Regions from separate parts of the Leclercia sp. GHBNCSD genome, predicted to be linked through region 1. Evidence: predicted binding sites of a transcription regulator. Region 1 holds the regulator's gene; each other region holds the start of a gene.
What was found. The regulator PhoB, encoded in region 1, activates phosphate uptake and scavenging genes when phosphate is short. The targets are predictions, from matches to a motif close to CTGTCATAAAACTGNCNNAT.
Positions count from the first base shown of each region.

Region 2: glpT (glycerol-3-phosphate transporter) is a predicted target of PhoB. The motif match lies at 868-887, and genes of this name have one in related genera.
Region 3: ACT3IC_RS03720 (PhoX family protein) is a predicted target of PhoB. The motif match lies at 6,265-6,284, and genes of this name have one in related genera.

Region 1 is NZ_JBQVYO010000001.1:891,510-899,096, reverse strand. Features, by position in the region: gene rdgC (recombination-associated protein RdgC) at 1-58, opposite strand, end outside; gene mak (fructokinase) at 183-1,088, shown strand; gene sbcC (exonuclease subunit SbcC) at 1,125-4,256, opposite strand; gene sbcD (exonuclease subunit SbcD) at 4,253-5,458, opposite strand; gene phoB (phosphate response regulator transcription factor PhoB) at 5,653-6,342, shown strand; gene phoR (phosphate regulon sensor histidine kinase PhoR) at 6,364-7,587, shown strand, end outside.
Region 2 is NZ_JBQVYO010000001.1:3,423,790-3,431,376, forward strand. Features, by position in the region: gene glpA (anaerobic glycerol-3-phosphate dehydrogenase subunit A) at 1-744, opposite strand, end outside; gene glpT (glycerol-3-phosphate transporter) at 995-2,347, shown strand; gene glpQ (glycerophosphodiester phosphodiesterase) at 2,359-3,420, shown strand; gene yfaE (class I ribonucleotide reductase maintenance protein YfaE) at 3,504-3,758, opposite strand; gene nrdB (class Ia ribonucleoside-diphosphate reductase subunit beta) at 3,758-4,888, opposite strand; gene nrdA (class 1a ribonucleoside-diphosphate reductase subunit alpha) at 4,970-7,255, opposite strand; gene ubiG (bifunctional 2-polyprenyl-6-hydroxyphenol methylase/3-demethylubiquinol 3-O-methyltransferase UbiG) at 7,583-7,587, opposite strand, start outside.
Region 3 is NZ_JBQVYO010000001.1:756,831-764,417, reverse strand. Features, by position in the region: gene folD (bifunctional methylenetetrahydrofolate dehydrogenase/methenyltetrahydrofolate cyclohydrolase FolD) at 1-558, opposite strand, end outside; tRNA gene ACT3IC_RS03745 (tRNA-Arg) at 779-855, shown strand; gene ACT3IC_RS03740 (Fic family protein) at 970-2,268, shown strand; gene yajD (HNH nuclease YajD) at 2,336-2,680, shown strand; gene ACT3IC_RS03730 (hypothetical protein) at 2,801-3,595, shown strand; gene ACT3IC_RS03725 (TonB-dependent receptor) at 4,036-6,222, shown strand; gene ACT3IC_RS03720 (PhoX family protein) at 6,342-7,587, shown strand, end outside.

The sequences.
Region 1 (7,587 bases):
CACGCAGTTCGATATCGCGGCTGAGACGGTAAACCATCAAATTTTTGAACCACAGCATGATAATTTCCACGGTCTTGTCGTTTAATTCAGCGGGCATGATAGCGAATTGTCGCATCGCTTGCATTGCTAATCGGGTAGCAGGCTTCTACTCTGTTGATAATCAAAATAATGAGGAACGTTCTGTGCGAATTGGTATTGATCTCGGCGGCACGAAAACAGAAGTCATTGCCCTTGGCGAGCAGGGGGAGCAGCTGTTCCGCCATCGCCTCCCTACCCCGCGTGACGACTACCGGCAGACCATTGAAACCATCGCTACTCTGGTGGAGATGGCCGAAAAGGCCACCGGCCAGACCGGCACGGTCGGTATGGGGATCCCGGGGTCGATTTCGCCCTATACCGGGGTGGTGAAAAACGCCAACTCGACCTGGCTTAACGGCCAGCCTTTTGACCGCGATTTAAGCCAGCGCCTGAACCGTGAAGTCCGGCTGGCCAACGACGCCAACTGCCTGGCGGTGTCAGAGGCCATCGACGGCGCCGCGGCGGGGGCACAGACCGTATTTGCGGTGATCATCGGTACCGGCTGCGGCGCAGGCGTGGCCTTTGGCGGGCGCGCCCATATTGGCGGCAACGGCACGGCTGGCGAGTGGGGACACAATCCGCTGCCGTGGATGGATGAAGACGAACTGAAGTACCGCGCTGAAGTGCCGTGCTACTGCGGCAAACAGGGCTGTATCGAGACCTTTATCTCCGGCACCGGCTTCGCCACCGATTACCGTCGTCTGAGCGGGCATCCGCTAAAAGGCAACGAGATCATGCGTCTGGTGGAAGAGCAGGATGCCGTCGCGGAGCTGGCGCTCAGCCGCTATGAAATGCGGCTGGCGAAGTCGCTGGCGCACGTGGTGAACATTCTCGACCCGGATGTGATCGTCCTGGGCGGCGGCATGAGCAACGTTGACCGTCTCTATAGCACCGTTCCCCAGCTGGTGAAGCAGTGGGTGTTTGGCGGCGAATGCGAAACCCCGATCCGTAAAGCGGTGCACGGCGACTCCAGCGGCGTACGCGGCGCAGCCTGGCTGTGGCCAAACTGACAGGGCAAAAGCCGGGTGACGCGTAGCGCTCCCGGCTTACAAAACAGCAAACTCTTTATCCAGCCTGCTGTACCCCAGCCCGTTAATCTTCTTCACTTTGATCTGCACCGGGATGCGCTCCTTCATCGCCTCGACGTGGCTGATCACCCCAATGGTTTTGCCGCTGGCATTCAGCGCATCCAGCGCGTCCAGGGCGGTATCCAGCGTTTCGCTGTCCAGGGTGCCGAAGCCCTCGTCGAGGAACAGCGAATCAATTTGCGTTTTGTGGCTCACCAGGTCGGAAAGCGCCAGCGCCAGCGCCAGGCTTACCAGAAAACTTTCGCCGCCGGAGAGGGTGCGGGTATCGCGCACGGCATCCGCCTGCCAGGTATCCATCACCTCCAGCTCCAGCGCGTCGCTGGCCTTGCGTTGCAGCAGGTAGCGGCCATGCAGACGCATCAGCTGCTGGTTGGCGAGCCATACCAGGTTGTCGAGAGTTAAGCCCTGGGCAAACTTACGGAAGCGATCCCCCTCTTTGGAACCGATCAGCGCATTAAGATAACCCCAGTCATCCGCCAGGCGGGCCGCCTCCTCAATTTGTTGCATCAGTGCCTGCTGGTGCTGGCGATTGTCGCTGTCCTGTTTAAGCTGCTGGCGGATCTCCCCCTGGCGGGTGGTGTTTTCCCGCAGTTTCAGGCCGAGCTGCTGAAGCTGTTCCTGCAGGGCCGGCGCGTCCGTCGTCAGGCCCGCCGGACGTTGTTCCAGATGTTCGTTCAGTCGTTGACCGGCCTGCTGAAGCAGGGCCGTGGTCTGCTGGATCTGATTCTCCAGAGTCTGTTTCAACTGCTCCAGACGCCGAACCGTATCGCCATCCAGCAGGGCCGCCAGAAATGTCTCCCGATCGCTAAAGATGCTGGCAGCCAGCGCGGCGGCAAACTGCGCCTGCGATTGTTGTAAACGTTCGCTTTCCAGCGTGTACTGCTGCTGCAGCGTGGCGAGCTGGCTTTGCAGGGAGACGCACTCGGTATGGATTTCGCGCCAGTTATCCGGGATCGCACTTTCCACCTGCGTGGAATCCGTTGCCGGAAGGGTCTCCAGCAGCGGTGCCAGGGCGGTGATGCGCTCCCGCAGGGCGCTGTGCTGAGTCTGCCGCTCCTGCCAGGCCAGCGACTCTTTTTCCCGTTCCGCAAGCCAGGCCGACTCGGTACCGTCCTCCGGTGCCGCCAGCGACAGGGCATGAAGCGTTTGCGCCATAGCCGTGCGCGTCGCCAGAAGCTGCTGCTGGTAAAGCTGAAGCTGGGCTTCCTCTTCACTCAGCTGGCTTTGCAGGGTCAGGCGTTGGCTCAGCTGGTAAAGCTGCTGTTCGTACTGCTCCTGTTTAGCCAGCCATGGGGCGATGTCGTCCTGAATGTTCAACTGCACAGAGAGGGTTTCACACACCGCATTCCACTCTTTAGTGAGCGCTTGCTCATCCTGAAAGAGCGTCTGCGCTTCGCTTGTTTCGCGCTGAAGCTGGCTGTTTAGCGCATTTACCTGCCCCAGAACCAGCAGGCCTTCCTCTTTGAGTGCGGCGACCTCCTTTTCCATCGCATCCCGGCGGCGCTGGTTTCCGGTGAGCGCCAGGGCCTGGTATTGGGCAATGGCCGGATGTTCGGTAGAGCCGCAGAGCAGGCAGGGCTTTCCGGCCTCCAGTTCCGCCCGGTAGCTCTCCAGCTTCTTAATCTTCTCTTCCTGCTCACATAAGGTTTTGAGATCGAGATAGTGCTGGTTTTTCTCTTTGTACTGCTGGCGGCGTAGCGTCAGGGTTTCGTTCAGTTTTGCCAGCTCGGCCTGGGCCTTTTGCACGCTTTCGCGAGTCTGCCGCGATCGCTGTTGCAGAGGCTGATAGCGGGCATGCAGGGTAGTCAGGCGCTGGCGTGCCGCGCGGGACTGCGTCTGGAGTGCCATCTCGCTGGCGGTCTGTTCTGCGGTAAGCGTCAGAGCGCTCTCCGGTAATCCCGCCAGCTTCTGGCGTAACGCCGTGATACGCCCGGTCAGCGTCGCGATCTGGGTTTTATCGCGATTAAGCTGGGCGAAGTGGGCGCGCCAGCCTGCAATCTCCTGGCCCCACTGGCGGAAGCGGTCGTGGTTGGTAAGCCACTGGGTGAGTGCAGCCAGCTCGGTTTGCAGCCTGTCGTGCGTGCGCAGCGCCCCGTTACGAATGCCTGAACGCAGCGCCGTACTGGACTGTAAGCGAGTATTCACATCCAGCATCTGCTGTTCCGTCTGCGAAAGCTGGGCAAGCTGCTCCTGCTGCCGCTCCCAGTGCGGGCGCAGCAGGGCCGCAGGCTGGGCGAGATGCAGTTTTTCCAGCTCCGGCGTGGCGTCCGTCAGGGCCTGCTGCGCCTGTTGCTGCGCGGCCTTCGATCGCTGTTGCTCCCGCACCAGCTCATCGTGGCGGGTAAGCCACTGATAATCTTTCTGGAGTCCCTGCTGCTGCGCCAGCAGTTGCGCTTCTTCGTCAGTAAGTACCTGCAAACCTTGCTGAAGCTGCTGTAGCTGCTCTTCGCTGAGCAACACCACGCCGGCCGCCTGGGCCTGGCGCTTCTCCAGCTCGCTGCGTGCCGCCTTATGTTTTTCAAACACCATGGCGGAGATCTGGCCGTAGATTTCCGTGCCGGTCAGCTCCTCGAGCAGTTCGGCGCGCTCTTTCGGTTTGGCGTTCAGAAAGGCGGCGAATTGCCCCTGGGATAAGAGCATCGAGCGGGTAAAGCGGTCATAGTCCAGCCCGGTCAGAGAGGCAACCAGCTCCAGCTTGTCCTTCACTTTATCTGCGAGGATCTTCCCGTCCTTGCACTGGGCGAGCTCCACGCGGGGCACCTGCAGGTTGCCGTCCGGCTGGTTGCGCGCCCGGTTCTGGCTCCAGAACGCACGATAAGCTACCCCTTTGACTTCAAACTCGACCTCGGCGAGGCACTCAGCGGTGTCGCGGGTCATCAGATCGTTTTGCGATTGCGAGACCGTATTCAGGCGCGGCGTCTCGTGGTAAAGCGCCAGGCAGATGGCATCCAGCAGGGTGGTTTTCCCGGCGCCGGTTGGGCCGGTGATAGCAAACAGGCCATTGCTGAGGAAGGGTTCGGCGGTAAAGTCGATTTTCCATTCGCCCTTGAGCGAGTTAAGGTTTTTCAGGCGCAGGCTAAGAATTTTCATGCCTCATCCTCTTCATTGCTGAGGGCGTGGATCGTGTGGCTGAACAGCTCGTTTAGCCGGGCCCGCTGGGTATCATCCAGGGTTTCCTGGGCGAGTCGGCGCTCAAAAACCTCCTCAACCCGCAGCTCGCTGAGGGTTTCACGCAGGTTGCTGGCAAGGCTTCTCTCGCGCTGCTCGCGACTGCGCCGCACCAGCAGGACCTCTACCGGCAGATCGTCCGTCAGCTGCTGGATCTTACGCTGCATATCGTGCAGGTACTCCTCGGTGGTGAGTTCGATATCCAGCCAGACGGGAGGCGTCTGCTCCACGCCGCGCCACTGCTCAAGCTGGGCGGTGATCGCCGCCAGATCGCCCTTCAGCACCGCCAGCGGCTGGGTAATGGGCACCTCAAGCGATTCGACGCTGCTGAGCTTGCCCTGGTCGAAACTCACCAGATGAACGCATTTGCTTTTGCCGGTTTCATCAAAGCTGAGGGGAATAGGGGAGCCGCAGTAGCGGATATGTTCGCAACCGCCAATCATCTGCGCCCGGTGGATATGGCCCAGCGCTATATAGTCAGCGGCCGGGAAGTGCTGCGCGGGAAACGCATCCAGCGTACCGATATAGATGTCACGTACCGCGTCACTTTTACTGGCGCCGACGGTGGTGAGATGCCCGGTGGCGATAATCGGCAGTACGCTGTCGCCGCGAAGCGCGCAGGCCTGGGTATATTGCTCGGCATAATAGTGGGTAATGGCCTGCAACAGCTGCTGCTGTTTCTCAAGCCCGGAGAGGCCCGCCTGGCTTCGCACCACGTCCCGGGGACGTAAAAACGGGATCGGGCAGAGTACCGCGCCGGGGGTGCCGTCGCGTCGGGTCAGAATTTGCGGCCCATGTCCGGCGCTGGCGACCACGGTGGTGTTGAGAAACGCCAGAATCTCACGGGATTCGTTCAGCGTGGCGACGGAATCATGGTTGCCGGCCACAATCACCAGATGGCAGCCGGTTTTTTGCAGATTGACCACGAAACGGTTATAGAGCTCGCGCGCGTAGCTGGGCGGCGAGCCGGTATCAAAAATATCCCCGGCCACGAGGATGGCATCCACGTCATGCGATTGCGCCATCTCAAGCAGCCAGTTGAGAAACGCTTCATGTTCGGTGGCGCGGCTTTTACTGTAAAAATTTTGTCCCAGGTGCCAGTCCGAGGTGTGAAGTATGCGCATAACAGATCCGTGGCAAAAAATGGTTAGCGGGATTATAAACTTTCAGGGGGAGGAAGATAACCGCTACAATCGGGGCTGCCATAAAACAACGGCTTGCCTTTATGAGCGGGCGCGTTTTTCATAAATCTGTCATAAATCTGACGCATAATGACGCCGTATTACAAACATGTAACCTTAATAAGACAGGGCTAAGTATGGCGAGACGTATTCTGGTCGTAGAAGATGAAGCACCCATTCGCGAAATGGTCTGTTTCGTGCTCGAACAAAATGGCTTTCAACCGATAGAGGCCGAAGATTACGACAGCGCGGTGAACCAGCTCAACGAACCCTGGCCCGATCTGATCCTGCTCGACTGGATGCTGCCTGGCGGCTCTGGCCTGCAATTCATCAAACATATTAAACGTGAAGCGTTAACCCGCGATATTCCGGTGATGATGTTAACGGCCCGCGGCGAAGAGGAAGATCGCGTTCGCGGTCTGGAGACCGGCGCGGATGACTACATTACCAAACCGTTTTCCCCGAAAGAGCTGGTGGCGCGCATTAAAGCCGTAATGCGCCGTATTTCACCGATGGCGGTGGAAGAGGTGATTGAGATGCAGGGGCTGAGTCTGGACCCTACCTCGCACCGCGTGATGACCGGTGAAAATCCCCTCGATATGGGACCAACGGAATTCAAACTGTTGCACTTTTTCATGACCCACCCGGAACGCGTCTATAGCCGCGAGCAGTTGCTCAACAATGTCTGGGGCACTAACGTCTATGTGGAAGATCGCACGGTTGATGTTCATATCCGCCGTTTGCGCAAGGCACTTGAAACCAGCGGTCACGATCGCATGGTGCAGACCGTCCGCGGCACGGGTTATCGTTTCTCAACCCGTTTCTGAACAATGACAGGAGTGTGACGCGTGCTGGAACGGCTGTCATGGAAAAGGCTCTGTTTTGAACTGATACTCTGCTGTATTCCGGCCCTGATCCTCGGGGCCGTAATCGGTTATTTACCCTGGTTTTTGCTGGCGGCAGTCACGGGATTGCTGATCTGGCACTTCTGGAATTTGCTCCGCCTCTCATGGTGGCTATGGGTTGACAGAAGTATGACCCCGCCGCCAGGAAGCGGCAGCTGGGAACCCCTCCTGTATGGCCTGCACCAGATGCAGATGCGTAATAAAAAACGCCGACGCGAGCTGGGCAGCCTGATCAAACGCTTTCGCAGCGGCGCCGAATCGCTGCCGGATGCGGTGGTATTGACCACCGAAGAGGGGGCGATGTTCTGGTGTAACGGACTGGCGCAGCAGTTGCTGGGCCTGCGCTGGCCGGATGATAACGGGCAGAATATCCTCAACCTCCTGCGTTATCCGGAGTTCGCCCAGTATCTGAAAAAACGCGATTTTACCCGCCCGCACAATCTGGTCATGAACAACGGTCGCCATCTGGAGATCCGCGTGATGCCCTACAGCGACCAGCAGTGGCTGATGGTGGCGCGGGATGTGACGCAAATGCACCAGCTTGAAGGGGCGCGGCGCAATTTCTTCGCCAACGTCAGCCACGAGCTGCGCACCCCGCTGACGGTATTGCAGGGCTATCTGGAGATGATGCAGGAGCAGACGCTGGAAGGCGCGCCGCGGGAAAAAGCGCTGCACACCATGCGCGAGCAGACGCAGCGCATGGAAGGGCTGGTGAAGCAGCTGCTGACCCTCTCCCGCATTGAAGCGGCGCCAACCCTGGCGCTGAATGAAACCATCGATGTGCCGATGATGCTGCGGATGCTGGAGCGCGAAGCGCAGACCTTAAGCCAGCAGCAGCACCAGCTTACCTTCGAGGTGGATAACAGCCTCAAAGTACGCGGCAGTACCGACGAGCTGCGCAGCGCCATCTCTAACCTGGTCTATAACGCGGTGAATCATACCCCGCCCGGCACCCACATCACCGTGCGCTGGCAGCATGCGCCAACGGGAGCGGAGTTCAGCGTGGAAGACGATGGTCCCGGTATCGGCCCGGAGCATATTCCGCGTCTTACCGAGCGTTTTTACCGGGTGGATAAGGCGCGCTCCCGGCAGACGGGGGGCAGTGGCCTGGGGCTGGCGATTGTTAAACACGCCATTAATCACCACGACAGCCGCCTGGATATCGTC
Region 2 (7,587 bases), 2.5 Mb from region 1:
GCAGCGGTTGATGACATGGTTATTAATGCGGTGATCGAGGATCAGCAGCGAGCCTTTGGCCGGAAACATGCGCACAGAGAGATCGGCGTATTCCGCGATGCGCTGCCCCCAGATCCCCGCCGCGTTGACCACCACGGCGGCATAGAGCTCGTGGTGTTCGTTGTAGCGCGTATCCAGGACCCGCACACCTACGATGCGATGCCCCTCACGGATAAGCCCGGTGACCTGATGGCCGGTCAGGATCCGCGCGCTATGCTCGCGGGCGTCCAGCATGTTGGCCGCCGTCAGGCGAAACGGATCCACGGTGCCGTCCGGAACTTTCACCGCCCCGGTCAATGCCGGATTAACCGAAGGTTCGATGCGGCGTGCTAGGGCCGGGTCAATGGCTTGCGCCTGAATGCCTGCGGCCTGGCAGGCGGTAATGAAGGTTGACTGAAAGGCGAGATCGTCTTCGGGAAGCGTAATAAACAGACCGTCGGTGGGCTCAATGCAGTGACGGGCAATGCGCCGGAGGATCTGGTTTTCGGCGATACATTCGCGGGCCGATTCGCCGTCGGTGACGGCGTAGCGGGCGCCGCTGTGCAGCAGACCATGATTGCGTCCGGTTGCGCCTGTTGCAATATCATGGCGCTCCAGAAGCGTGACGCTCAGCCCCCTGAGCGCGCAGTCGCGGGCGATGCCTGCGCCGGTCGCGCCCCCGCCAATGATAATCACATCGCTATAGCGTGGATCGTGAATTGTCATTGCCATCCCTCAGTGTTCGTTTTGTCTCATTTAGCCACATAAAAACTGTGGTTTGTTTGATATCGAACACAAACGAGCGAAATTCGAAAGTGAAACGTGATTTAATGCGCTTTTTTGCGCATTCTGTCATATTTCTGTAACAATCTGTGCGTTGATTCACAGTAACAATCACCGTGATTTCTTAACATCCCCGCCTCTCTAGCCGGGCGCGTGATGTCCGGTCACTTTTTGAAAGGCCACGGAGGCTGTTATGCTCAGTATTTTTAAACCTGCGCCACATCGGGCGCGACTGCCAGAGGCAGAGATAGACCCTCTCTACCGCCGTCTGCGTTGGCAAATCTTCATGGGGATTTTCTTTGGCTATGCGGCGTACTATCTGGTACGTAAAAACTTCGCACTCGCCATGCCCTACCTGGTGGAACAGGGCTTCTCACGCGGCGATCTTGGTTTCGCGCTGTCGGGGATCTCTATCGCCTACGGTTTTTCGAAATTCATTATGGGGTCAGTGTCGGATCGCTCGAATCCGCGCGTGTTCCTGCCCGCTGGCCTGATCCTGGCGGCAGCGGTCATGCTGTTTATGGGCTTTGTGCCGTGGGCGACCTCCAGCATCGCCATTATGTTTGTGCTGCTGTTCCTCTGCGGCTGGTTCCAGGGGATGGGGTGGCCACCGTGCGGACGCACCATGGTGCACTGGTGGTCGCAGAAAGAGCGCGGCGGTATCGTGTCGGTCTGGAACTGCGCCCATAACGTCGGGGGCGGGCTTCCACCGCTGCTGTTCCTGCTGGGGATGGCCTGGTTCAACGACTGGCACGCGGCGCTCTATATGCCAGCCTTTGGGGCAATCCTGGTAGCCATTATCGCCTTTGCGCTGATGCGCGACACGCCGCAGTCCTGCGGTTTGCCGCCGATTGAAGAGTATAAAAACGACTATCCGGATGATTACAGCGAGAAGCACGAAGAAGAGCTGACGGCAAAGCAGATCTTCATGAAGTACGTCTTGCCGAACAAACTGCTGTGGTACATCGCGGTAGCGAACGTGTTTGTTTACCTGCTGCGTTACGGCATCCTCGACTGGTCGCCGACCTACCTGAAAGAGGTGAAGCATTTTGCGCTGGATAAATCCTCCTGGGCCTACTTCCTCTACGAGTACGCCGGGATCCCGGGGACGCTGATTTGCGGCTGGATGTCGGACAAAGTGTTTAAGGGCAACCGTGGCGCGACGGGCGTCTTCTTTATGACCCTCGTGACCATTGCCACCGTCGTCTACTGGCTCAACCCGCCGGGCAACCCGGGCGTGGACATGGCCTGTATGATCGTCATCGGCTTCCTGATTTATGGCCCTGTTATGCTGATTGGTCTGCATGCCCTGGAACTGGCACCGAAAAAAGCGGCAGGCACGGCGGCAGGCTTTACCGGTCTGTTCGGCTACCTGGGCGGTTCGGTCGCGGCGAGCGCCATCGTAGGCTATACCGTTGACTTCTTCGGCTGGGACGGCGGCTTTATGGTGATGATCGGCGGCAGCGTGCTGGCGGTATTGCTGCTGATTGTTGTGATGATCGGTGAAAAACGTCACCACGCGGACGTGCTGGCGCGTCGTCAATAAGGAGCACTGCCATGAAATTCACGCAAATAGCGGCCGGTCTGTTGCTGGCGGGCCTGATGACCGGATCCGCCCTGGCGGCGGATAAAATCGTTATTGCCCATCGCGGCGCAAGCGGCTATCTGCCGGAGCATACGCTGCCGGCGAAAGCGATGGCCTATGCGCAGGGGGCCGATTATCTGGAGCAGGATCTGGTAATGACAAAGGACGACCAGCTGGTCGTCCTGCATGACCACTATCTTGACCGGGTGACCGATGTGGCGGAACGTTTCCCGGACCGCGCCCGTAAAGATGGCCGTTTTTATGCCATCGACTTCACCCTGGATGAAATCCGCTCTCTGAAGTTTACCGAGGGCTTCGAGATTGAAAACGGCAAGAAGGTGCAGGTTTATCCGGGACGTTTCCCGATGGGCAAATCTGAGTTCCGCATCCATACCTTCCAGGAAGAGATTGAGTTTGTTCAGGGGCTGAACCACTCGACGGGCAAAAATATCGGTATCTATCCGGAAATTAAAGCCCCGTGGTTCCATCACCAGGAAGGGAAGGATATCGCCGCGAAAACGCTGGAGGTGCTGAAGCAGTACGGCTACACCAGCAAGAAGGACAAAGTCTGGCTCCAGTGTTTTGACGCCGCGGAACTGAAGCGCATCAAAACCGAGCTGGAGCCAAAGATGGGGATGGATCTCAATCTGGTTCAGCTGATCGCCTATACCGACTGGAATGAAACCCAGGAGAAGCAGGCAGACGGCAAGTGGGTAAATTACAACTACGACTGGATGTTCAAACCGGGTGCGATGAAGCAGATCGCGCAGTACGCCGACGGGATCGGACCCGATTACCACATGCTGGTGGCGGAAGGTTCAACCCCGGGCCACGTGAAGCTAACGGCGATGGTGAAAGAGGCGCATGCCAGCAAGATGCAGGTGCATCCGTATACGGTGCGTGCTGACCAGTTGCCGCCGTACGCCACAGACGTGAATCAGCTTTACGAGGTGTTATATAAGCAGGCGGACGTGGACGGTTTGTTTACGGACTTCCCGGATAAAGCGGTGAGCTTTTTGAAGGATAAAGGCTGAAATTGCCGGGTGGTGGCTGCGCCTTACCCGGCCTATGGACTGCGGTTTTGTAGGCCGGGTAAGCGAAGCGCCACCCGGCACAATCACATCTCGATCTCTATATCCCCTTTCGCCCGGCAGCAGCAGGGCAAAATTTCACCGTCGTTGATGAAGGCCAGTGGTTCAGTTATCCAGTCAACCTGACCGGTCACCAGACGACAGCGGCAGGAGCCGCAATAGCCTTCGCGGCACTGGTATTCAACGGCAATCTGGTGGGATTCCAGCGCAATAAGCAGGGAGGGGTGCTCTTCCTGGCACAGAAGCTCTGTGCCAGAAAGACGAAGCGTTACGCGGCTCATCAGAGCTGGAAGTCGCTCAAATCGTCGGTGTTGACTTCGGAGTCAATCTGACCGACCAGGTAGGAGCTCACTTCCACCTCCTGCGGCGCCACCTGCACGTTGTCAGAGACCAGCCAGGTGTTGATCCACGGGATCGGGTTGGAGCGGGTCTGGAACGGCAGATCCAGGCCGACCGCCTGCATGCGGATGTTGGTGATGTACTCGACGTACTGGCAGAGAATATCTTTGTTCAGGCCGATCATGGAGCCGCCCTGGAACAGATACTCCGCCCACTCTTTCTCCTGCTGTGCCGCCTGGACAAACAGGTCATAGCTCTCCTGCTTGCACTCTTCCGCAATCTCGGCCATCTCCGGATCGTCCACGCCGCTGCGCAGCAGGTTCAGCATATGCTGGGTACCGGTCAAGTGCAGGGCTTCATCGCGGGCGATGAGGCGAATGATTTTGGCGTTGCCTTCCATCAGCTCGCGTTCCGCAAAGGCGAAGGAGCAGGCGAAGCTGACGTAGAAGCGGATCGCTTCCAGCGCGTTCACGCTCATCAGGCACAGGTAGAGCTTCTTCTTCAGCTCGCGCAGGCTCACGGTGACGGTTTTGCCGTTTACGGTGTGGGTGCCTTCACCCAGTAGGTGCCAGTAGCTGGTCAGCTCGATCAGATCGTCGTAGAAGTGGGAGATGCCTTCCGCACGCTTCAGGATCTGTTCGTTGGTGACGATATCATCGAAGACAATCGCCGGATCGTTGACGATGTTACGGATGATGTGGGTATAGGAGCGGGAGTGGATCGTCTCGGAGAACGCCCACGTCTCGACCCAGGTCTCCAGCTCCGGGATGGAGATCAGCGGCAGCAATGCCACGTTCGGGCTGCGCCCCTGGATGGAGTCCAGCAGCGTCTGATACTTCAGGTTGCTGAGGAAAATGTGCTTTTCGTGTTCCGGCAGCGCCTGGAAATCGATGCGGTCGCGTGAAACGTCAACTTCTTCCGGACGCCAGAAGAAAGAGAGTTGCTTTTCAATCAGCTTTTCGAAGATGTCATATTTTTGCTGATCGTAGCGCGCCACGTTGACCGGCTGGCCGAAGAACATCGGCTCTTTGAGCTGGTCGTTTTTCGTCTGTGAAAAGGTGGTGTATGCCATGAGTGTGTCCTGTGAGAGATTTTGTAGATCGGGCAAACAAAATCGTAGGCCGGGTAAGCGTAGCGCCACCCGGCATTTACATTAAATCTTACATGCGCCGCTTTCGCAGCCATCATCCTGAATGGACGGGGCCAGATCGTCCTGCGCATCTTCCGCACCGTCGCGGGTGTTTTGATAGTACAGGGTCTTCACGCCAAATTTGTAGGCGGTGAGCAGGTCTTTCAGCAGCTGCTGCATCGGCACTTTTCCGGACGGGAAGCGTGACGGATCGTAGTTGGTGTTGGCAGAGATCGACTGATCGATAAATTTCTGCATAATCCCCACCAGTTGCAGGTAGCCGTCGTTATTTGGCATCTCCCACAGCAGCTCGTAGTTGTTTTTCAGCAGCTCATAATCCGGTACCACCTGGCGCAGGATCCCATCTTTCGACGCTTTGATGCTGACATGACCGCGCGGCGGCTCAATACCGTTGGTGGCGTTAGAGATCTGCGAGGAGGTCTCGGACGGCATCAGGGCAGAGAGCGTGGAGTTACGCAGGCCGTGGGTCTTGATGGATTCGCGCAGGCCTTCCCAGTCAAGATGCAGCGGCTCGTTGGCGATCGCATCCAGGTCTTTCTTATAGGTATCGATCGGCAAAATGCCTTTGGAATAAGTAGTTTCATTGAACCACGGGCAGGCGCCTTGCTCTTTCGCCAGCTCGTTCGAGGCTTTCAGCAGGTAGTACTGAATGGCTTCGAAGGTCTGGTGCGTCAGGTTATTAGCGCTGCCGTCGGAGTAGCGTTTGCCGTTTTTCGCCAGCCAGTAAGCATAGTTAATGACGCCAATACCCAGGGTACGACGACCCATCGCACCACGTTTTGCCGCCGGGATTGGGTAATCCTGGTAATCCAGCAGCGCATCCAGGGCGCGAACCGCCAGCACCGCCAGCTCTTCCAGTTCGTCCAGGCTATTGATGGCGCCCAGGTTGAACGCGGAGAGCGTGCACAGGGCGATTTCGCCGTTTTCGTCGTTCACATCTTCCAGCGGTTTGGTCGGCAGGGCGATCTCCAGACACAGGTTGGACTGGCGCACTGGCGCAACGATCGGATCGAACGGGCTGTGGGTGTTGCAGTGATCGACGTTCTGAATGTAGATACGGCCGGTAGAGGCACGTTCCTGCATCATCAGGGAGAACAGTTCAACCGCTTTCACACGCTGTTTACGGATGCTGTCGTCTTTTTCATATTTGCTGTACAGACGCTCGAACTCATCCTGATCGGCAAAGAAGGCGTCATACAGGCCCGGAACATCGGACGGGCTGAAGAGGGTAATATCTTCACCTTTCAGCAGACGGGTATACATCAGCTTGTTGATCTGTACGCCGTAGTCCATGTGACGCACGCGGTTGCCTTCCACGCCACGGTTGTTTTTCAGCACCAGCAGGCTTTCTACTTCCAGGTGCCACATTGGATAGAAGAGGGTAGCTGCACCGCCACGCACGCCGCCCTGAGAGCAGGATTTCACCGCGGTCTGGAAGTGTTTGTAGAACGGGATACAGCCGGTGTGGAACGCTTCACCGCCACGAATTGGGCTGCCCAGCGCACGAATGCGACCGGCGTTGATGCCGATACCGGCACGCTGGGAAACGTATTTCACAATGGCGCTGGAGGTCGCGTTGATGGAATCCAGGCTGTCGCCGCACTCGATCAGCACGCAGGAGCTGAACTGGCGGGTTGGGGTGCGAACGCCGGACATGATTGGCGTTGGCAGAGAAATCTTGAACGTGGAAACCGCATCGTAGAAACGCTTCACGTATTCCAGACGGGTTTCACGCGGGTAGTTCGAGAACAGGCAGGCCGCCACCAGAATGTAGAGGAACTGAGCGCTTTCGTAGATCTCGCCGGTCACGCGGTTCTGGACCAGGTATTTCCCTTCCAGCTGTTTCACCGCGGCGTAGGAGAAGTTCATATCACGCCAGTGATCGATGAACCCGTCCATCTGCTTGAACTCTTCTTCCGTGTAGTCTTCCAGCAGATGCGTGTCGTACTTGCCAAGCTCGACCATCTTCACGACATGATCGAACAGCGCTGGCGGCTCAAACTGACCGTAGGCTTTTTTACGCAGGTGGAAAATCGCCAGACGGGCAGCGAGGTACTGATAATCCGGCGCGTCGCGGGAGATGAGATCCGCCGCGGCTTTGATAATGGTTTCGTGGATATCAGACGTTTTGATGCCGTCATAGAACTGGATATGGGAGCGCAGTTCAACCTGGGAGATCGATACGTTATTCAGTCCTTCTGCTGCCCAGTCGAGAACTCGATGGATTTTGTCCAGATTGATACGCTCGGTGGTACCGTCGCGCTTTGTCACCAGCAGACTCTGATTCATGTGGGTTTTTACCTGTCCGTGAAAATGAAAATATCCCCCGCTTATCCACAGCCTTCTGTGGATAAATACTACATATAGGGGTTTTACAATAAGGATAACGCAAGATGGTGAGTATTCTAGTAAGGATTCTTTTGAGTACAAGAGTTGATTTTGAGGTTAAATTGAGGTTGTTAAAGCGTAAAAAAGCGTAAGTCCTCGTACCGTAAGGCCTGGAAGACATGTCAATATTCCAGAAAAAAAAATGAAAATTTGATCGACTGCTGATTTCTTCAACGGGCTGTCAAAAATGCGCAACAAACTGCTGCGCATTCGTCAGAAAAAGAGTAATTACT
Region 3 (7,587 bases), 130 kb from region 1:
GGTGGTGCAGCCGGCCAGCAGCAGCTCCATGCTCATCGGGCGACCGACGATATTGGACGCACCAATCACCACGGCGTTCAGGCCGTAGGTGTCGATGTTATAGCGCTCCAGCAGGGTCACAATGCCGCGCGGCGTACAGGGACGCAGGCGAGGCGCGCGCTGGCACAGGCGGCCCACGTTGTACGGGTGGAAGCCGTCCACATCTTTGTCTGGCGCGATACGTTCCAGCACTTTCACATTGTCGATGCCCGCAGGCAGCGGCAGCTGAACCAGAATGCCGTCGATCGCTTTATCGGCGTTCAGGGTATCGATCAGCTCAAGCAGCTCTGCTTCCGTGGTGGTTTCCGGCAGATCATAAGAGCGGGAGAGAAAGCCAACCTCCTCGCACGCTTTACGTTTGCTGCCGACATAAATTTGTGAAGCCGGGTTGCTGCCGACCAGCACAACCGCCAGCCCGGGGGCGCGTTTTCCCGCGGCCAGACGTGCTGCCACTTTTTCCGCAACCTCAGAGCGCACCTGCTGCGCAATCGTTTTACCGTCAATAATCTTTGCTGCCATCAGAGAGAAGATTCCGTCTGTAAGGAGTGAAAGGGGGGATGAGCATATTTTGTCAGAAGCGCGCGCTGCTGTCAGTCACACTTTGCGGATTTTCCTGTTAAGCGGCGCTGAGGAGGGGCAGGGGTATGAACTGAAAGAGGATTGTACTAAAATCAATTGACTCAACCGGCGTTGACCGTATAATTCCACGCGCTTCACCACTGCGAAGTTTCTTCTCTGTGCGCCCTTAGCTCAGTTGGATAGAGCAACGGCCTTCTAAGCCGTAGGTCAAAGGTTCGAATCCTTTAGGGCGTGCCATTCAAGCACCTTTTAGTTCCCCAACGTCTCTTTTTATTGATCTCTCCGCGCACGCTTTTTCACGCAACTACGTTAAACTAGCTCAAATATGAGATATTTTGAGATAGTTTAAGTATGTCCATAAAACGTCCTCCCAGACTGATACCGTTAGAATCCCTGACGGGCGCAGATATTGTTGCCCACCAGCACTACGCGCGTACTACGGACGACAAAGGCCGCTATCTGCCCTTCGATGAATTCAGACACCGTTTATCCTATCGCGATAACGTCGCGCTTGCCTGGACATTGACCCGCCGCGCCAGGGATGCTGCGCTACAGCGGATCGCTTACCGTAACGAGGCTGGAGAGCAGGCCGGATTCATGCTGACTTCTGCCATCTCCGCCACCTGTGAACGGGTGGATAAACACGCCACCCGTCTGGCGCTGGATAACCTGATATACCGGTTACGTGGCGCGGGAGCGGCTCTGATCCAGCTTCAACTCGATGAACCGATCACCAGCTCGCAGCTGGAAGGGGCTAATACCACCACGCTGGTGGCCAGGAAGATGTTGGGTTCCGGTCGGGCACCGCGAACCGAAGGTGAGCATATGATCGCCGGAAATGCGCGGCTGATGGCAGAGATCCCCGACCTGCTGAATGAACCGCTGACACCCGATCTTATCCGCCGTTTTCATGCGACAGGTATGGAAGGGATTAATAACGCGAAATATCAGCCGGGCGAGTTCCGTACGACAAACGATATCGTGATCGCCGACTACGACGGCAATGTGATTCACCAGCCGCCCGCGGCAGATCGCCTTCCTGCCCGCCTGCAGGGAATTTGTGACTGGGTGAACAGTACCGCGGAATATGTTCATCCGCTGGTAAAGGCGTGCATTTTGCATTTTATGATTGCCCATGAGCATCCCTTCCGGGACGGGAACGGGCGCACCAGCCGGGCGCTGTTCTACTGGTTTATGCTGAAATCGGGGTACGAGGCCTTTAAATACATCTCTATCAGCAGCCTGCTTTATGCCGCTCCGGTGAAATATGCGCAAAGCTATCAGTACACGGAAACGGACGGCATGGACCTGACCTATTTTCTGGAATACCAGTCCGGCATCATCCGCCGCGCCCTGGACCAGCTATTGCGGCATGTTGACGATTTGGTCACCAGAGCGGCAAACATTGAGCGGGTCCTGTTCGAGTCGCGTGCATTATCGCGCCTCACCTCCCGCCAGGTCACGCTGCTGAATATCATGCTGGCAACGTCGACAACAGATTATACCGCCGCTGACGTGAGTGAGGCTCTCGGGATTTCCGATAACACTGCCCGTAAGGATCTACGTGCGCTGGTACGCGAGGGGCTGGCTGAAGAAACCGCGGCGAATGACCAGAAAACGGTTTACAAAATCGCGCGAAACCTCGTTTAACCTTCGGTTCCATTCTGCGATATAGTAGGGGCATTCTCGTCTCACCTTCTGACAGGTAACACCGGCAATGGCTCTGATCCCCAAAAACTACGCGCGGCTGGAAAGCGGCTACCGTGAGAAAGCCCTCAAAATCTATCCCTGGGTATGCGGACGCTGCTCGCGGGAGTTTGTCTATTCAAACCTGCGTGAACTGACGGTTCACCATATCGATCATGACCACACCAATAACCCGGAGGATGGCAGTAACTGGGAGCTGCTGTGCCTGTTCTGCCATGACCACGAGCATTCGAAGTACACCGAAGCCGAGATGTACGGAACTACCGTGGTGGCGGGCGAGGATGCGCAAAAGGATGTGGGGGCAGCCACCTACAACCCCTTTGCCGATCTGAAATCGATGCTCAACAAAAAATAATCATTGAGTTTTCCAGGCCGGGCAAGCGACGCGACCCCGGCAACGCCCGAACAGATAACGGGTGAGTCTTCAGAGGGAATGATGTCCGGTATTGCGCATTACTATGTCCAGCAGCAGAGCATGAACACGCAGCAAGTGGCGACGCTATCGGCTCAGACCGCCTCTTCAGGGGCGTCGCAGACCAGCGTCCCGGCCTCTTTTCAGCAGGTATCCCACGCATCGCAACCGATCGTTTCGCAGCCCGCTATCCCGACGCTCAATTCCGCTGATACCCGCCAGACCGCCGTTGCCGCGACGCCCGCCTCGTTTGGTCAGCTGGATCAGTACGCCCGTATCCAGGGCTGGAGTGAGAAGCAAATCGCGTTGATGAATCGCCTGTCAGCGTACAAAAACAGCCGCTCCGGTCCCGCCTGGCGGGCGCCAGGCGCAGGTGTTCGCGGGATTCGCAATAACAACCCCGGCAATCTGGAAGCCAGCTGGGCATTTAGCTGGCTGGGGCAGAATGGCACTGACGGGCGTTTCGCCACCTTTGCCACCCCCGAACACGGGATACGCGCGCTGGGGGTCAACCTGCTCTCCTACCAGCGACGCGGGCTGGATACCATCAGCAAAATTATCTCCCGCTGGGCGCCACCGCAGGATAACAACGATACCACGGCCTATATCCAGAATGTCAGCCAGGCGCTCGGCGTCTCGCCCACCACCCGGCTGGATGTAACCTCGCCTGAGATATTACGCGCCCTCAGTAAGGCGATTATTCGTCAGGAAAACGGCAATGTGCCGTTTTCGGATGAGGTCATCAACAGCGGCGTCTTTTCGGCGCTGGGGATGGCGGAGCTGTCTGGTGCCCAGCCTGCGGTGTTGAAAAGCATGCCGGTTGACTCCCCCTTTGTGTTGCAAGCCCGCAAAGAGTAACCCGCGCTCATCTCCCTTTTTACTTTGTTGCTCCTGTTTACACTTGATCATATAAAGATAATGAGTATAGTTCTCATTCTCTTTAGTGTTTGTGGGCACGTATGGACCTTCCCGCAGCAACAGTGAGGCAGCTCTCACACGGAACACTGAGCGTTAACGGGAGACGCTGCCCTGGCCTGACGGCCTGACACCAAAATCCAAATCGCAAACCGATGCGATGCAGGCGTCCTCTTCATACTTTTGCACGGTAAAGGATGTTCCTGATGAGCCAAAAATTGTCCGCCCCAACACCTGCTTTAGCCCCCACGCAGACCAGCGTCGTCAAACGCTGTCTGGCTAACGAGCCCGACAGCGTGGCCCGTATCGCTCTGAAATAGTCTTTTTATAACAACGAAGGCCCGGCGACGGGTCATTTTGCGCGCACGTTGAAAGAGTTAATCATGAACAACACCAGAAAAATGAACAAAACGCTGCTGGCTCTCGCCATCGGCGCCATCGCCCATTCCGCCGTCGCGGCGGAGAGCAAAAAAGAAGAGACCCTCGTGGTGCAGGCCGCACCCAGCGATTTTAAACCCGGCGGCGACCAGCTGGTGCCGGCCTTCCTTGACGGGCAGGTGGCAAACGGCGGGCGCATGGGGATGCTCGGGCAGCAAAATGCCATGGACGTACCGTTTAACATCATCAGCTACACCTCGAAGCTGGTGGAAGATCAGCAGGCGCGCACCATAGCCGACGTGGTGGCTAACGATGCGGGCGTCCAGTCCGTGCAGGGCTACGGCAACAGCGCGGAGAGCTACCGCATTCGCGGCCTGAAGTTCGACGGGGATGATATGACCTTCGGCGGACTCTCCGGCGTGCTGCCGCGTCAGGTGGTGGACGCGCAGATGGTAGAGCGGATAGAGATCTTTAAAGGGGCCAACTCCCTGATGAACGGTGCGGCCAGCTCCGGCGTGGGCGGGATGATCAACCTTGAGCCGAAACATGCAGGCGCCACGCCGCAGGCGAAAGTGGGCGTGGACTACACCTCCGATTCTCAGATTGGTACTACCCTGGATGCCGGACGTCGCTTCGGTGACAACGACCAGTTTGGTGCCCGCGTCAACGTTGTCCACCGGGAAGGGGAAGCCCCGGTCGCCAACGACCGCCGCCGCACCACGCTGCTCTCCACCGGCCTCGACTATGCGGGCGATAACTTCCGCAGTTCCGTGGATCTGGGTTATCAGAAAAAAACCTTCCACGGCTCGGAGACCGGGGTCAACGTCTTCGGCGTGGATTTCGTGCCGGAGCCGCCGAAAAACGATCGTAACTACTCCCAGAAGTGGGCCTACAGCAATATCGAAAACGAATTCGGCATGTGGCGCAGCGAGTATGACATCACCGATAACTGGACCGCCTATACCGGTCTGGGGGCACAGCACGCCCATGAAGAGGGGCTTTACAGCGGTGCGAAGCTGGTGGACAGGAGCGGCAAAGCCACCGCAACCCGCCTGGATACCAACCGTATCAGCGACAGCGTAAGCGGCATGGCGGGCATTCGCGGTAACTTCGATACCGGCTTTGTGTCGCACAAGGTGAACGTCGGCTACTCGGCGATGACCAAAAATGAAAAAATCGCCTGGAAGATGTCCGCCGCGAAAGATAACCCGGTCACCAACATCTACCACAACACCGGCGTGGATGCGCCGCCGAGCACCAACTTCAACGGCTCAGGCGGCAACTACAGCGATCCGCTGACCAGCGGCCGCACCCGCACTCAGGGCTGGCTGCTGAGCGACACCCTCGGCGTGCTGGACGATAAACTGCTGTTTACCGTCGGGGCCCGTCATCAGAAGGTGGTGATCCGCGGCTATAACAAAATCACCGGGATGGAAAATGCGGCTGACAGCTTCGATGGCGACCGCTGGATGCCTACCTACGGCGTGGTCTATAAGCCGTGGGAGACGGTCTCGCTCTATGCCAACCACACCGAGGCGCTGCAGCCGGGTAAAACCGCGCCAAACACCGCCATCAACTACGGTCAGAGCACCGGTATCGTCCACTCGAAACAGAACGAAGTGGGTGTGAAGGCCGATTTCGGTCGCGTTGGCGGCTCGCTGGCGTTGTTTGAGATCAAAATGCCGTCCGCCATTCTCGACAGCCAGACCAAATACTACGGTCTGGATGCCGAACAGCGTAACCGCGGTGTGGAGCTGAACATCTTTGGCGAGCCGATGCTGGGCCTGCGTCTGAACGCCAGCGCCACCTGGCTGCAGGCGGAGCTGACCAAAACCAACAACGGCGTAAACCAGGGCAACGACGCGATTGGCGTGCCGAACTTCTACGGCGTGCTGGGGGCCGAGTATGACATCAAACCCGTCGATGGCCTGACCGCCACCGCCCGGGTGAACCACTCTGGCTCACAGTATGCGGATCTCGCCAACAGCAAGAAGCTGGATAGCTACACCACGCTGGATCTGGGTGTGCGTTACCGCTTCGCGGTGAACAATGACCAGAACCAGATGACCGTTCGCGCCGGGATCGAAAACGTCACCGATGAGAACTATTGGGCAAGCGTGGATGACAGCGGCACCTACCTCTTCCAGGGTGAGCCGCGCACCTTTAAGGTCTCTGTCGGCTACGAATTCTGAGTTCGTTCTTTATTAGTGGGGCAGGGATGCCCCACTGTCTGACTGTTATAAAAATGTAATCAATTGTTCTTATAGTGTTCCCACTTTATCGTTTCTTAGCCAAAAGAAAGGAAGCCATCGTGGGTAAACCTCTTAAGTCCGTATTCAAAAAAGAACATCGTGACGATGTCAGCAATCCCAGCGCTAACCCGGTATTTTCCAGCGTGGCGGAGATGTTCCTCTCCCGCCGTCGCTTCTTGCAGATGGGCGCCGTAGCCGGTGCCGCCGCCTCTTTCCCGTTCCTGCTCAAGCCTGAAAGCGCCCTTGCGGCGGTTTCACAGCCTTCCGCTCTGAGCAAGGCGGTTTCGCTCGGCTTTACCAGCATTCCGGTCTCCACCGACGACACGGTGAGGGTGCCGGAGGGCTACATCGCCCGGCCTTTCTACCGCTGGGGCGACGCCACCGGCATCAAGGGTGCCATGCCGGCGTTCAAATTTGACGCCAGTAACACCACCGACGAGCAGGCGGCCCAGGCGGGCATGCACCATGACGGTATGGCGTGGTTTAGCCTGCCGCAGGGGGAGGAGAATCCCGGCCACGGCCTGCTGGCGATGAACCATGAGTATATCGACAACGGCATGCTCTTTACCGATGGCACCGCCAACTGGAGCCTGGACAAAGCGCGTAAAGGCCAGAACGCGATGGGCGTGTCGGTTATCGAAGTGAAAAAGAACGGCAGTGACTGGGAAGTGGTGCGTCCTTCCAGCTTCGCCCGCCGCATCACGGTCAACACCCCGATGCAGATCACCGGCCCGGCGCGTCAGCAGGAGTTAATGAAAACCGCCGCCGATCCGCAGGGCGAGCGGGTGCTCGGTACCATGCAGAACTGCGCCAACGGCCACACGCCGTGGGGAACTTATCTCACCTGCGAAGAGAACTGGTCAGATATTTTTGTTAAGAAAGGCGAGCGGAACGCGCTGGAGAAGCGCTACGGCATCAGCGACAGCGATGAGTCCTACCGCTGGAGCGAAGTGGACGACCGCTTCAACGTGGATAAAACCCCTAACGAGCCGAACCGCTTTGGCTGGGTAGTCGAGATCGACCCCTACAACCCGGACTCGACGCCGCGCAAGCACACCGCGCTGGGGCGCTTCAAACATGAAGGCGCCGCTGTCACCCTGGCCGCCGATAAGCGCGTGGTCACCTACATGGGCGACGACCAGAAGTTTGAGTACATCTACAAATTTGTCTCCGACAATAAATATAACCCGGCGGATCGCGACGCCAACATGCAGCTACTGACCACCGGCACGCTCTACGTCGCCCGCTTCAACGACGACGGCTCCGGCGAATGGCTGCCGCTGGTTTTCGGCCAGAACGGGCTGG